2 regions of the Anoxybacillus sp. ST4 genome follow, and region 2 is predicted to be linked to the other one. Evidence: a T-box and tRNA genes for the amino acid it is inferred to sense, from the RefSeq annotation. Region 2 holds a T-box; the other holds one or more tRNA genes.

Region 1 (7,452 bases), on a different contig from region 2:
TTTGTGAAAGAATACAATAAGTTTGTCAACTTAGAGCGCCGCTTCGATGATGCAAATGTTCCACCTGTCGCTTAATTTATACGAATAAAAAATGTTGATATTGATATAAATGTTCGGTTTTTTATTGATTTTTGGCAGTTGATTTGGTACACTTACTTTGTTTGGAATTGATGAAGCGGAGGTGCTCGCTATGTCTTCAGTTGTTGTTGTCGGAACACAATGGGGCGATGAGGGAAAAGGAAAAATTACGGATTTTTTGTCACAACATGCGGAAGTCATTGCACGATATCAAGGTGGAAATAACGCCGGACATACAATTGTATTTAACGGTGAAAAGTATAAATTACATTTAATTCCTTCAGGCATTTTTTATAAAGATAAAATTTGCGTCATTGGAAACGGAATGGTTGTTGACCCGAAAGCTCTCGTGCAAGAATTAGCTTATTTACATGAGCGCGGAGTGAGTACGGAAAATTTACGCATTAGCAATCGTGCACACGTCATTTTGCCTTATCATTTGAAACTTGATGAAGTGGAAGAAGAACGAAAAGGGGCTAACAAAATTGGAACGACGAAAAAAGGAATTGGCCCGGCCTACATGGATAAGGCAGCCCGTGTTGGCATTCGCATTGCAGATTTACTCGATCGTGAAGTATTTGCGGAAAAATTAGCACGCAATTTAGCAGAGAAAAATATTCTTTTTGAAAAAGTATACGGTGTTGAAGGATTTAAATTAGAGCATATTCTCGATGAGTATTATGAGTATGGACAACAAATCGCAAAATATGTTTGCGATACATCTGTCGTATTAAACGATGCACTTGATGAAGGGCGCCGTGTTCTATTTGAAGGTGCACAAGGGGTTATGCTCGATATTGACCAAGGAACATATCCGTTTGTTACGTCATCAAACCCGGTTGCTGGTGGGGTGACAATTGGCGCTGGTGTTGGTCCGACAAAGATAAAACACGTTGTTGGTGTCGCGAAAGCATATACAACACGTGTAGGCGATGGTCCATTTCCAACCGAGTTGAACAATGAAATTGGTGATCGCATTCGTGAAGTAGGTCGTGAGTATGGGACAACGACAGGACGCCCACGCCGCGTTGGTTGGTTCGATAGCGTTGTTGTTCGGCATGCGCGTCGAGTAAGTGGCATTACAGATTTATCATTAAATTCGATCGACGTATTAACAGGTATTGAAACATTAAAAATTTGCGTTGCTTATCGCTACAAAGGGCAAATCATCGAAGAGTTTCCGGCTAGCTTAAAAGTATTAGCAGAATGTGAACCTGTGTACGAAGAACTGCCAGGATGGACAGAGGATATTACTGGCGTCAAAAGCTTAGATGAACTACCAGCTAATGCGCGCCATTATGTTGAGCGCATCTCGCAATTAACAGGCATTCCGCTTTCCATTTTCTCTGTCGGCCCGGATCGTTCTCAAACGAATGTTGTTCGCAATGTGTATGCATAACTAAAAAAACGTCGATGGACAATTCATCGACGTTTTTTTATTAAAAACTATTGCTTTATGACTATTTTTATAATAAAATAATTTATGTCTTTTGAGATGCGGTTCCGTGGTGTAGGGGTTAACATGCCTGCCTGTCACGCAGGAGATCGCGGGTTCGAATCCCGTCGGAACCGCCATTTTTTATTTGCATAGGTGTACCGCTCGACCAGCATCTTGAGTAAGCAAACGGAGAGCGGGACGAAGGACGTTGTTTTAAGCGGAATAGTATGGTGGAGAAAGTCGTTTATATGGCTCGGTAGCTCAGTCGGTAGAGCAAAGGACTGAAAATCCTTGTGTCGGCGGTTCGATTCCGTCCCGAGCCACTTGGAAGCATAGATACATATATGTGTCTATGCTTTTTTATTTTATAATGATGACATGATACACTATAAGTAAATATTCCTTTTGGGGGAGTGAATACAGATGGAGAAAAAAATTTTAGTTGTAGACGATGAAAAACCAATTGCTGATATTTTGCAATTTAATTTAAAAAAAGAAGGATATGACGTATATTGTGCATATGATGGTGTCGAAGCGTTGCAAAAAGTAGAAGACGTACAACCAGACTTAATTTTATTGGATATTATGCTACCACAGAAAGATGGAATGGAAGTATGTAGAGAAATTCGAAAAAAATACGATATGCCCATTATTATGTTGACAGCAAAAGATTCTGAAATCGATAAAGTGCTCGGGTTAGAGCTTGGCGCTGACGATTATGTAACGAAGCCATTCAGCACACGTGAGCTATTGGCGCGCGTGAAGGCGAATTTACGACGTCATCAACAAAAACAAGAACAAGATCCAAAAGAAATGAGCGAAATCAAAATCGGTTCGCTTACCATTCATCCGGACGCCTATACTGTATCCAAACGAGGAGAACAAATTGAATTAACTCATCGCGAATTTGAACTGCTTCATTACTTGGCGAAACATATCGGTCAAGTCATGACGAGAGAACATTTATTGCAAACAGTATGGGGGTACGATTACTTTGGCGATGTGCGCACCGTTGATGTAACCGTCAGACGTTTGCGTGAAAAAATTGAAGACAATCCTTCGCACCCAACATGGATTGTTACAAGACGCGGGGTAGGGTATTATTTACGAAATCCGGAACAGGAGTAACAGCATGAAAAAAGTAAGTATATTTCAATCGATTCACGTCAAATTTGCCCTAATTTACATTTTGCTTATTTTAATTGCTATGCAAATTATCGGAGCTTATTTCGTTCGCCAGCTGGAAGCTCAGCTTGTTGAAAACTTCAAAAACTCATTAAATGAACGGGTTATTTTACTTGCCTATAACATTGAACAAGAAATGAATAAAGAACGAGATAAAAAAAGTCCTACACTCGAAGAGGAAATTCGTTCGATTTTACAAGATTTCGTCTCACAAGATATTTCTGAAGTACGGGTCATTGATAATAAAAGTAAAGTATTAGGCACATCGAATCCATACAATCAAAATATCGTTGGGAAACGAACAACAGACTTGCTTATTAAACGAACGCTAGTGGCAGGGGAAATGGCAGAAAAAATGCTTGTCGATCCGAAAACGGGACATCGGATGTACATTTCCTCTACACCTATTAAAGTAAAAAATGAAATTAAGGGCGCGATTTATGTCATCGCGTCAATGGAAAATGTTTTCGCACAAATGAGGCAAATTAACAACATTTTAGCGACAGGAACAGGGATTGCTTTAGTCATTACGGCATTGTTAGGCATCTTGTTAGCGCAGACAATTACACGTCCTATTTCAGATATGCGTAAACAGGCGTTAGCGATGGCGAAAGGTAACTTTTCACGAAAAGTAAAAGTGTACGGATATGACGAAATTGGACAACTTGCTCTCAGCTTTAATAACTTAACGAAAAAGTTACAAGAAGCGCAAGCAACGACAGAAGGTGAACGACGTAAATTAGAGTCTGTTTTGACACATATGACAGATGGTGTCATTGCGACTGATCGGAAAGGGAGAATTATTTTAATTAACGATGCAGCGCTAAACATTTTGAATGTTTCACGTGAAACAGTCATTTCTGCTCCGATTGTGACGATATTAGGTTTGGATGAACAATATACGTTTGAAACGTTGATTGAAGAGCGGGAAACGTTAATTTTAGACTTTAGCACAGAAGAAGAAATGTATATTTTACGTGCCTCTTTATCTGTCATTCAAAAAGAAAAAGGGTTTGTAAATGGGCTCATCGTCGTGCTACATGATATTACGGAGCACGAAAAAATTGATCGCGACCGTAGGGAGTTTGTTGCAAATGTTTCGCATGAATTGCGCACGCCATTAACAACGATGCGCAGTTATTTAGAGGCGCTTGCTGACGGCGCTTGGCGCGATGAAGAAATTGCCCCACGATTTATTGAAGTGACCCAAAACGAGACGGAACGAATGATTCGCCTTGTGAATGATTTATTACAACTTTCTAAGCTCGACAGCAAAGACTATAAATTGAAAAAAACACGTGTGCATTTCATTCCTTACTTCCATAAGGTAATTGACCGATTTGAATTAACGAAAAAAGAGAACGTTTCATTTGTTCGTAACTTTCCAGATGAAAAAATTATTGTTCATATGGATGAAGATAAAATTACCCAAGTGCTTGATAATATTATTTCGAATGCCCTTAAATACTCGCCACAAGGTGGCACAATTACGTTCCGCGTTGAAAAACTAGAAAACGACATTCAAGTAAGCGTGAAAGATGAAGGAGTAGGTATTCCGAAAGCAGACTTATCAAAAATTTTCGAGCGCTTTTATCGTGTTGATAAGGCGCGTTCACGTAAGCTCGGTGGCACAGGATTAGGTTTGGCTATCGCAAAAGAAGTTGTCGTGGCGCACGGTGGGCGTATTTGGGCAGAAAGTCAAGAGCGAAAAGGGACAACGATTTACTTTACTTTGCCGATTGAACAACAGAAAAAAGGATGAAAGCGATGAAATACGAAACGATCAAGTCGATTGTATTGACGATTCTTGTATGTACGAGCGTTTTTTTAACTTGGAGTTTATGGACGTATCAGCCAAAATATGACTTCATTGAAAACGCAAAGTACATTCAAAACGTTCCTGTCAGCAACGTCGCTGTTGATTATGGCACAGTTATTCAGCCGCGTTATGTTTTTATTCATAAAGGTACACAACATTATGGAATGACGCAGCACTCGGATATTTATAAGTTGATGAAGGAAATGAAAAATTGGACATTTGATCACTTTGAAAATATATCAGGATCTATAGGAAGAGAACAGTTTCTCTCTTTTATACATGGGAAAGGGAAAATAGAGATCATTTATCCAGATGATATACCGATTGAAATATACCGAACTATTTTCCAAATTGAAGATCAAGACGTGGAAAAGGTGCGTTTTGATCGTGTCGTCATTCCAATGAATGAAAATGAAGAAGAGATAAACGTGTATTTCGTTTCTGCAAATGAAAAACGAATATATAAAGCAGTCGTTCAAAATGCATCCATCGAACACGTAAAACAAACGTATTATGATCGTGCAGATCGCTATACGCCTTTTTTATCGTATGACATTAGTGAAACAAAATCTTTATTTTTACCTGCTCGTCCGCTCGTGTTGAACCGATTGCAGTACTATATGGATGAATTAAGTACAGATCGTTTTAAAGATGCCTTGTTTACAGATCCAAGCTTTGTCAAAAAAGATGTACTTGCTTTTGGAGAGGAATATACAGACGGATCGCGTTTAATGGATGTCGATTTATCTAAAAAGTTATTGCTGTATGTCAATCCTGCGGCTCGCGGTGAGGTAAAAACGTCAGATCCAACCATTTTGCAAAAGAGCATTGATTTTGTGAACGATCACGGTGGATGGACAGATACGTATTATTTTGACCGATTCGATGAAGAAGATAGAAAAGTGACGTTTCGTTTGTTTGCCAATGGGCACCCTGTATTTAATCGTTACGGAATGGCGGAAATCATACAAATATGGGGAGAAAATGAGATTATGAATTACCAAAGGCCGCTATTTACATTGGCAATTCCTGACCGCGTTAGCTTGCCCATTACACTTTCGTCCGGGTATGAAGTCGTTGATCAATTAAAAAAGCAAAAAAATGTTCAGCATGAGTTTATCGATGACATTACAATCGGTTACGAACTCGTTCGCGATACAGAACGGGAAAATATCGTTATGCTAGAACCGGCTTGGTACTGTTTATACAACGGCACATGGCGAAAAATCGTGATGACGACAGATGAACGAAGAGGGGATATCATTGGATTGGAGTAAAACGAAAACTATTTTTATTATTACGTTCCTCATTCTTGATATATTTTTAGGCTATCAATTTATTCAGAAAAAAAATAGCAGTCAGCTCGATGTCATTTTAGAAGCGACGATTGAGGAGCAACTTGAAGCCGATGGTATTACATATGTCGATTTACCAAAAGAAATAACAAAGGCGACATATGTGAGTGGGAAAAGTAAAACATTTACGGAAGAAGAGATAAGGAGATTGCCTAATCAACAAGTTGAAACCGCAAATGAAACGGTGCTACAAGCCCATTTTATTAAACCGATTCTCCTACAAGACCCAAAAGATGGCTATCGGTTAACGGAATTTTTAAAGCAAAATATAATTGCCGGCGATCAATATACGTTTTGGAAGTACGACGAAGATTTACAAGCAATGATCTACTTTCAACAATATGATGGGAAGACGATTTATAAAAATGTAAGTAGCATGCTAATTATTTACGTGAACGACCAAAATGAAATGGTCGGTTATGAACAAACATTGCTCATTGATCTAGAAAAGGATGAGAAAAAACAAGAGATTTTACCGGCCATTAAAGCGTTAGAGACGCTGTACAAACGAAATTACTTAAAGCCTGGGGATCGAGTGACGAAAATCGACCTTGGTTACTATGCGCTCGTTCAATTTACTGCTTCACAAGTATTAACGCCGACGTGGCGTGTTGTTGTGAACGGGAAAACGGATTATTATGTAAATGCATTTGAAGGACAAGTCATTAGTGACGAAAATAAAGTGTTGGAGTGAATGAGATGAGGTTTAGCGTCCTAGCAAGTGGCAGTACCGGAAACGCTTTTTACGTGGAAACGGAACGCGAACGATTGCTCGTTGATGCAGGGTTAAGCGGCAAACAGTTAGAACAATTGTTTGCTCATATTCATCGCAATATTCAAGATGTAACCGGTGTTTTAGTGACACATGAACATAGCGATCATATTAAAGGACTAGGGGTCATTGCTCGCAAATATCGCCTCCCGATTTACGCGAATGAAAAAACGTGGAAAGCAATGGACGGATTGATTGGCGACATCCCTATTGAACAAAAATTTATTTTTCCTACTGGTACAGTTCGTACGTTTGGCGATATGGATGTGGAGTCGTTTGGCGTGTCGCACGATGCGGCTGAGCCGATGTTTTACGTGTTTCATTATGGCGGAAAGAAACTAGTGTTGATTACAGATACAGGATATGTGAGCGATCGGATGAAAGGTGTCATTCGCCATGCCGATGTATTTGTGTTTGAAAGCAACCACGACGTGGATATGTTACGGATGGGAAAATATCCGTGGCATATTAAACGTCGCATTTTAAGCGATGTAGGACATGTGTCAAATGAAGATGCTGGCTTTGCCTTAGCGGATGTCATTGGCGATCAAACAAAGCGCATTTATTTGGCCCACTTAAGCCAAGATAACAATATGAAAGAATTAGCGCGCATGACAGTTGCTCAGACGCTTGAAAGAAAAGGGGTGATCGTAGGAGAATCATTTCAACTTTATGATACGGATCCGGCTCGCCCAACGGAGCTTATTTCTGTATAAATTTCACCGTTTTTTCACCAATATACTGTATGTATATCATTAGATTAGATAGTTAGGAAAAAAGAGTATTATAATGGAAAAGGGAGCAA
Region 2 (7,452 bases):
CCGATTGTGACCAAAATTTTACCTGCAACAACGTTTTATCCAGCAGAAGACTATCATCAAAATTACCATAAAAAAAATCCGAAACATTATAAAGAAGACCGCGCCGCCTCAGGTCGCGATGAATTTATTGCGAAACATTGGGGGAAAAACGAGTGAAACGAATTGAATCGCCGAAAAACGAGCGGGTGAAACAATGGAAAAAGCTTTTAACGAAAAAAGGACGCGACAAAACGGGATTGTTTCTCATTGAAGGATTTCATTTAGTCGAAGAGGCAATCAAAAGTGGCGTTCATATCGAAGAACTGATTGTTGCGGAGCATGCGATTATTCCCGCAAGCTGGAACGTTGCGCATGTACGGACGACGATCGTGACAAATGACGTGATGAAAGCAATTAGCGACACAGAAACACCGCAAGGCATCGCAGCGGTATGCAAACAATTGCATTGGAACGTCGATGATGTGCAAACGGCGTTGTTCATTGATGCGGTACAAGATCCGGGGAATGTCGGGACGATCATTCGCACCGCAGATGCCGCAGGAATAGACGTTGTTGTTGTTGGCGAAGGAAGTGCAGATGTATACAACGCAAAAGTCATTCGCGCCACGCAAGGTTCGTTATTTCATTTTCCTGTTATAAAAGGAGACATCGGGGAATGGATCGCTCGCTTTCAAAGTGAACATATTCCGATTTATGGCACATCGCTGCAAAACGGGGTAGACTATCGTTCTGTCGCTCCTTCGTCATCGTTTGCATTAATCGTCGGGAATGAAGGAAGCGGAGTGAATGAGCAATGGCTAAAACAGACGACAACGAACTTATACGTGCCGATTTACGGGAAAGCGGAATCATTAAACGTCGCCATTGCGACAGGCATTTTACTGTATCATTTACAGAAAAAATAAACGTATGCTTACATGATTGCCTTGCACCTGATGGCACATTTGCTTATAATAAATGAAGAATTTCATCATATAAAAAACGATGATCGAGAAGAGTAGCTTGCCGATCGCCATTCAGGGAGAAAACGCCATAGACTGCGAGCGTTTTTATGGCTCAAGCAAGTGAATTCACCTCGGGAGTTGGCGCTTGGACCATTTTGCGCGTGCAAAATGTAAAGGCGTTCCGGTGTAGACCGTTATCACAATGAAGTGAGCTATGTTGATCGCATAGCTAACAAGGGTGGTACCGCGAGTGCACTCGTCCCTTATATTAGGGGCGAGTTTTTTTATTATATCGATCAGAGGAGGGTTTTTATGAAGGAGCGGTTACAACAGCTTCAACAAGAAGCACTTGAAAAAATTGAACAGGCAAACGATTTAAAAGCGCTCAATGACGTGCGCGTCGCATATCTCGGCAAAAAAGGCCCAATTACAGAAGTGCTGCGCGGCATGGGGGCGCTGTCGCCTGAAGAGCGTCCAGTTATGGGGGCGCTTGTGAACGAAGTGCGTGAAGTGATTCAAACAGCGCTTGAAGCAAAGCAAGCAACGCTTGAACAAGCAGAAGTCGAGAAAAAACTAGCGTCTGAAGCGATCGATGTGACGCTTCCTGGGCGTCCGGTGAAACGTGGCAATCACCATCCGTTAACGCGCGTCATTGAAGAAATTGAAGATTTATTTATCGGTATGGGCTATACGATTGCTGAAGGACCGGAAGTCGAAAAAGACTATTACAACTTTGAAGCGCTCAATTTGCCAAAAGGTCATCCAGCGCGCGATATGCAAGATTCATTTTATATTACAGAGGAAATTTTATTGCGTACACATACGTCTCCGGTGCAAGCGCGCACAATGGAAAAACATAAAGGACGCGGTCCAGTGAAGATCATTTGCCCTGGAAAAGTATATCGCCGCGATAACGACGATGCGACGCATTCCCATCAATTTACACAAATTGAAGGGCTTGTTGTGGACGAAAACATTCGCATGAGCGACTTAAAAGGAACGTTGCGCGAATTTGCGCGCAAAATGTTTGGAGAAGACCGCGACATTCGCTTCCGTCCAAGTTTTTTCCCATTTACAGAGCCGTCTGTTGAAGTGGACGTATCATGTGCCAATTGCGGTGGACACGGATGCAGCGTATGCAAAGGAACAGGCTGGATTGAAATTTTAGGGGCAGGAATGGTTCATCCGAACGTGCTGGAGATGGCAGGATTCGATTCGAAAAAATATACAGGCTTTGCGTTCGGTATGGGTCCAGAGCGCATTGCGATGTTAAAATACGGCATTGATGATATTCGTCATTTTTATCAAAACGATATTCGATTTTTACAACAATTTCGTCGGGTGTAAAAGGAGGGGTTGGCGATGTTCGTTTCATATCGATGGTTACAACAATATGTCGATTTAACAGGAATTACAGCAAACCAACTAGCAGATCGCATCACAAAAGCAGGCATTGAAGTGGAAAGCGTCGAGGTGCGCAATAAAGGAATACAAGGTGTCGTCATCGGGCATGTGCTCGAGCGCGAACAACATCCGAACGCTGATAAATTAAGCAAATGTTTAGTAGATATTGGCGAAGAGAATCCGGTGCAAATCATTTGCGGGGCGCCGAACGTGGCAAAAGGACAAAAAGTCGCTGTTGCTAAAGTGGGTGCGGTATTGCCTGGCAACTTTAAAATTAAACGGGCGAAACTGCGCGGTGAAGAATCAAACGGTATGATTTGTTCACTGCAAGAACTTGGCGTCGAGTCGAAAATCGTTCCGAAAGAATATGCCGATGGTATTTTCGTTTTCCCAAACGATGCACCAGTTGGTGAAGATGCGCTTCATTGGCTATATTTAGACGATGAAGTATTAGAGCTCAGTTTAACGCCAAACCGTGCTGATTGTTTAAGTATGATCGGCGTCGCTTATGAAGTGGCAGCGATTTTAGGGCGCAGCGTCAAACTGCCGGCCATTGAGTTGCAAGAAAACGACGAAAACGTTCATGACTACATTTCTGTACGGGTCGATGCACAAGAAGATAACCCGTTGTATGCAGGGCGCATCGTGAAACATGTCAAAATCGGTCCATCGCCGCTTTGGATGCAAGCGCGTTTAATGGCAGCTGGCATTCGTCCACACAATAACGTTGTTGATATTACGAACTACATTTTGCTTGAATACGGTCAACCGCTTCATGCGTTTGACTATGATCGCCTCGGTTCGAAAGAAATTGTCGTTCGTCGTGCGAAAAACGGTGAAACGATCGTGACGCTTGATGATGTAGAGCGCACGCTCACAGAAAACCATCTCGTCATTACGAACGGAAAAGAGCCTGTCGCTTTAGCTGGTGTGATGGGCGGTGCGAACTCGGAAGTAAAAAATGACACAACGACCGTGTTTATTGAGTCCGCGTATTTCGCAAGTTCGGTTGTTCGCCAAGCGGTCAAAGATCACGGATTGCGCAGCGAGTCGAGCACACGGTTTGAAAAAGGCATCGACCCAGCGCGCACGAAAGAAGCGCTTGACCGCGCGGCTGCATTGATGGCGGAATATGCTGGCGGCGAAGTCGTTGGCGGCGTTGTGGAAGTGAACACACTGCAACGAAAAGATGTTGTTGTCACGATTACATTAGACCGTATTAATAACGTGCTTGGCACAGCCATTACGAAAGAGGAAGTTGCGAATATTTTAACAAACTTGCAATTCGCGTTTACAGAACATGACGGTACGTTTACGATTACTGTTCCATCGCGCCGTCGCGATATTGCGATTGAAGAAGACATCATTGAAGAAGTGGCGCGTCTATATGGATATGACAACTTGCCAGCAACTCTTCCGATCGGTGAAGCAAACCCGGGCAAGCTCACACCATATCAGGCAAAGCGCCGCAAAGTACGCCGTTATTTAGAAGATGCGGGCTTATTCCAAGCGATTACGTACTCGCTCACAAACGAAGCAAAAGCAACGATGTTTGCGTTTGAAACGGCGGAACCGATTCGTCTTGCTCTTCCAATGAGCGAAGAACGAAGCGTCTTACGGCAAAGTTTAGTGCCGCACTTGCTAGAAGCGGCAAGCTACAACCGTGCCCGCCAAGTCGAAAACGTAGCGCTATACGAAATCGGCTCGGTATATTTAGCAACAAATGAACACGAGTTGCCAAACGAAAAAGAGCGGTTAGCCGGCGTCTTGACAGGAGTATGGCATGCGCATTTATGGCAAGGAGAGAAAAAAGCGGTTGACTTCTACGTTGCAAAAGGCATTTTAGATGGTTTATTTGCCTTGCTAGGATTAGAGAACCGTATCGAATATAAGCAGGCGAAGCGCGAGCATCTTCATCCAGGGCGCACAGCAGATATGTTGCTAGACGGCAAAACAATCGGCTTTATCGGTCAGCTTCATCCGAACGTGCAAAAACAATTTGATTTAAAAGAAACGTATGTGTTTGAACTAGACATTGAAGCATTGCTGAAGGCGGAAGTAGATGACATTCGCTATACAGCGATTCCGCGCTTCCCATCCATTACGCGCGATATTGCGCTCGTCGTCGATGAGCATATTGTTGCGGGTGAGTTGCAAAAAGCGATTATCGAGGCAGGCGGTGAACTGTTGAAGGATGTATCGATTTTCGACGTCTACAAAGGCGACCGCCTCCCGGAAGGCAAAAAATCGATCGCCTTCGCGCTTCGTTACTACGACCCATCGCGGACATTAACGGACGAAAAAGTAACAAACGTTCACGAACAAGTCATCAAAGCGGTCGAACAACAATTCGGCGCCACATTGCGCGGGTAAAACGAAGCCCCCATCTGATGCATGAGCATTGGATGGGGGTTTTTATGTCCTTGTCGGATCGGTGGGGGCGTTTTTTTGTCTAGTCCGCCAAAATTGGCGGGCGCACCGTCAAAGAATGGCGGGGTTCGACATCAAGTTGGCGGTGAATAATGGAAAAAAGTGAAGTATAATCAAATTATCAAAACGAAAGGAGGAATTTTTAAAATGATTCGTCAATTTGTAAGCATAGCAGTAGCGGTAATGCTTGTTGGAGGAATTTTATTTGGCATAGGAAAAGATTCATTGGCAACTTCGAATCAAAAGGGGATAAAAGAATCGGGGGCGGTTACTCCTCAATCGATTGCATCAAAGACGAAAACAACCACGATCCAAGTTGGACAAACCGTTCAAACTTTGTATGTGACAGGAACTTTTGAAACTCAGTATAGCGATGTTCATAAAAGACAACTGTTTTCGGGAGTTAAATCGATTTCCTCAAAAGTATCTGGCAGTGGGACGTGGACACAGACAGGATATAGTGTGGAATTAATTGACAGTGGGCGCACATATGTCATTACTGTGTCGGGAAAATATTCCTATAATGGTGCAACATATACGATTTCAACAAGTATAGAGTTTTATTGCAATGCTAATCATTCTAGCGGATAGTAAGTGGTACAAAAGACTTGTCACATTCTTCGACAAGTCTTTTTATTTTTTAGGAAGGAATTTCATTGAAATTGTCGAATATTCCCTATTTGTAAATATTTATTTACAATAGACTGAATTATTCATATGAATTAACGCTTGGTTTTTGTAATTGCTTATATCTCTAATATGCCGTAAAACCAACAAAAACTTAAAGTGTGACAACGCCGTTTTTTGATAAGGGGGTGTCGGGAATGGATTACATATCATTAAAAAACAATATCATTAATACATTGAAAAATGAACATTTAAAGCAAATACCTTCAGTTCCCGTTTTGCGGAGTGCAACTCAAAAGCCGTTTTTTATTTTTTCTCCGATTCTAGTAGTGTATGAAAAGTTTCTTTCGTCAGATGAGCATGATATAGAGTTTATCATTCAGCCGTGTGTCAGATCATTGGAATCATACAAATTAAAATACAACCCTATAGTTTCAAACTTCCAAGAATTGCTCAGTATTTTTTCCTATAAACATAGAAAAATAAGTGATTATGTAAGCCTTTTTGATGAGCTGAACAAAACATTTCTTTCACTAGAAAAAAACAACATTTATTGGCAAGTTGAATCGACTAATTCAGAAGTAAAGAAAGCCTTAAGACAAAATGATTTTTACAATATTATTGACTGTAAGTCAGAGCAATTAAGGTGTCATTTACCGGATATTACACAAAGCGCATTTTACTTAAAAGTCCTCTATGAATATCGAAATGGATTAGTCCCGATATGCAATTTTGTGTTGATTGATCAGGAGCAGGATTGTTGTAGATTAGATTGTGCTATCTTCTTAGAAAGGTTGCACTTTATTATGAATCAACAAGATCATGTCTATGACACCGAATTATATAGTAGCTTAGTGAAATTTTTTTCTGAGAAGTCAATCCCATACATTGAGTCATGTAGACTATCCTCATTGCTACGAACATCATTGTTTTTATTGTTGAACGGCGTTTTACCAGAATCAAAAAGGGGAGGTTATTTTACAAGAAAAATACTTAGGGAATTTTTTGCTTTTTGTTATACGCATGATTTTGATGTTAACTCAGAGATAGATAATCTCCTGCAATTTGGGATAGATTGTTTAATTAAAATAGGAACGAACATAGATATTGTTCATTCTGAAGAAGTTAAAAGAATCATTACGTGTGAGTATACACAGTGGAAAACAACGCAACAAAAAGGAATCGAGTTGGCTGCTAAAAAAATTCAACATTTAAGTTACGTGGATAGAAATGGTGTTGAAATGTTAAAAGACACATATGGTATACATGAGGAAGTATTAAAACGTATTGTTAAGCAAAGCGGTATGAACTTTGAAGGAAATCCAAATGAAATAGAATATTCGAATAGATTTTTACCTTATCCATTTGATAGAACAAGGGATTTTACACCTTCATCTTGGTTTAGCCAGAGCAGATTTTCAATATAACTTGAAGGGATATATACGTTTTAAGAATTTTAATAAAAACTGTACGAAAAATAGCTAAAGGAGGTTCAATCGTGTCGATAGTTGTGTTAAATCAAATGCCAAGCAAAATCGTTAATTTTCGGGATTGGCTAGAGGGAGCTAAAGAAGAAGTGGAATATATTATGCCATTGAAAAGAAAAAAGGAATTTGAATCTTTAGGTTATAAAAATTTACATGTAGTGGATAATTACTTTGATGATCAATCAGTACTTAACATACTTCAGGACATTAATAACAAATCCAAAATTAGCGCTTTGATAGCGCTTGATGAACTTGACTTGGAACGTGCTAGTTTATTTAGAGAATTTTTTGGGATACAAGGACAAAAATATAGTGAAACTATCATCTTTCGAAACAAGTATTTTATGAAACTTTATGCCTTAAAATCAGGAATTAAAATACCTAAATTTACATATTTAAGTTCTAATCACCCACTTGATTTACAATTTATTCATTTCGATAAAAAGTATGTGTTAAAGGATGTGGACGGGACTGGTTCCATGAACATTAGGGTGGAATATGGAGAGGAAATTGTAAAAAAGATAAGTGGGCAAGAAGAAAAGCTAATCGAAGAATATATC

The links. A T-box is a leader RNA that pairs with one kind of tRNA and senses whether it is charged. The one in region 2 lies ahead of pheS (phenylalanine--tRNA ligase subunit alpha), so its partner is inferred to be a tRNA-Phe.
Region 1: it encodes a tRNA-Phe, which carries the amino acid that the T-box ahead of pheS (phenylalanine--tRNA ligase subunit alpha) is inferred to sense. The anticodon was not compared.

What each region holds. Positions count from the first base shown of each region.
Region 1 covers NZ_JAHZOE010000018.1:28,890-36,341, forward strand. The annotation lists gene dnaB (replicative DNA helicase) at 1-75, shown strand, start outside; gene K1I44_RS11130 (adenylosuccinate synthase) at 191-1,477, shown strand; tRNA gene K1I44_RS11135 (tRNA-Asp) at 1,578-1,653, shown strand; tRNA gene K1I44_RS11140 (tRNA-Phe) at 1,767-1,839, shown strand; gene yycF (response regulator YycF) at 1,940-2,644, shown strand; gene walK (cell wall metabolism sensor histidine kinase WalK) at 2,649-4,463, shown strand; gene K1I44_RS11155 (YycH family regulatory protein) at 4,469-5,797, shown strand; gene K1I44_RS11160 (two-component system regulatory protein YycI) at 5,784-6,569, shown strand; gene K1I44_RS11165 (MBL fold metallo-hydrolase) at 6,575-7,363, shown strand.
Region 2 covers NZ_JAHZOE010000006.1:508-7,959, forward strand. The annotation lists gene msrA (peptide-methionine (S)-S-oxide reductase MsrA) at 1-156, shown strand, start outside; gene K1I44_RS06135 (TrmH family RNA methyltransferase) at 153-905, shown strand; T-box leader at 976-1,211, shown strand; gene pheS (phenylalanine--tRNA ligase subunit alpha) at 1,257-2,291, shown strand; gene pheT (phenylalanine--tRNA ligase subunit beta) at 2,307-4,721, shown strand; gene K1I44_RS06150 (hypothetical protein) at 4,926-5,369, shown strand; gene K1I44_RS06155 (alanine--tRNA ligase-related protein) at 5,603-6,832, shown strand; gene K1I44_RS06160 (ATP-grasp domain-containing protein) at 6,904-7,452, shown strand, end outside.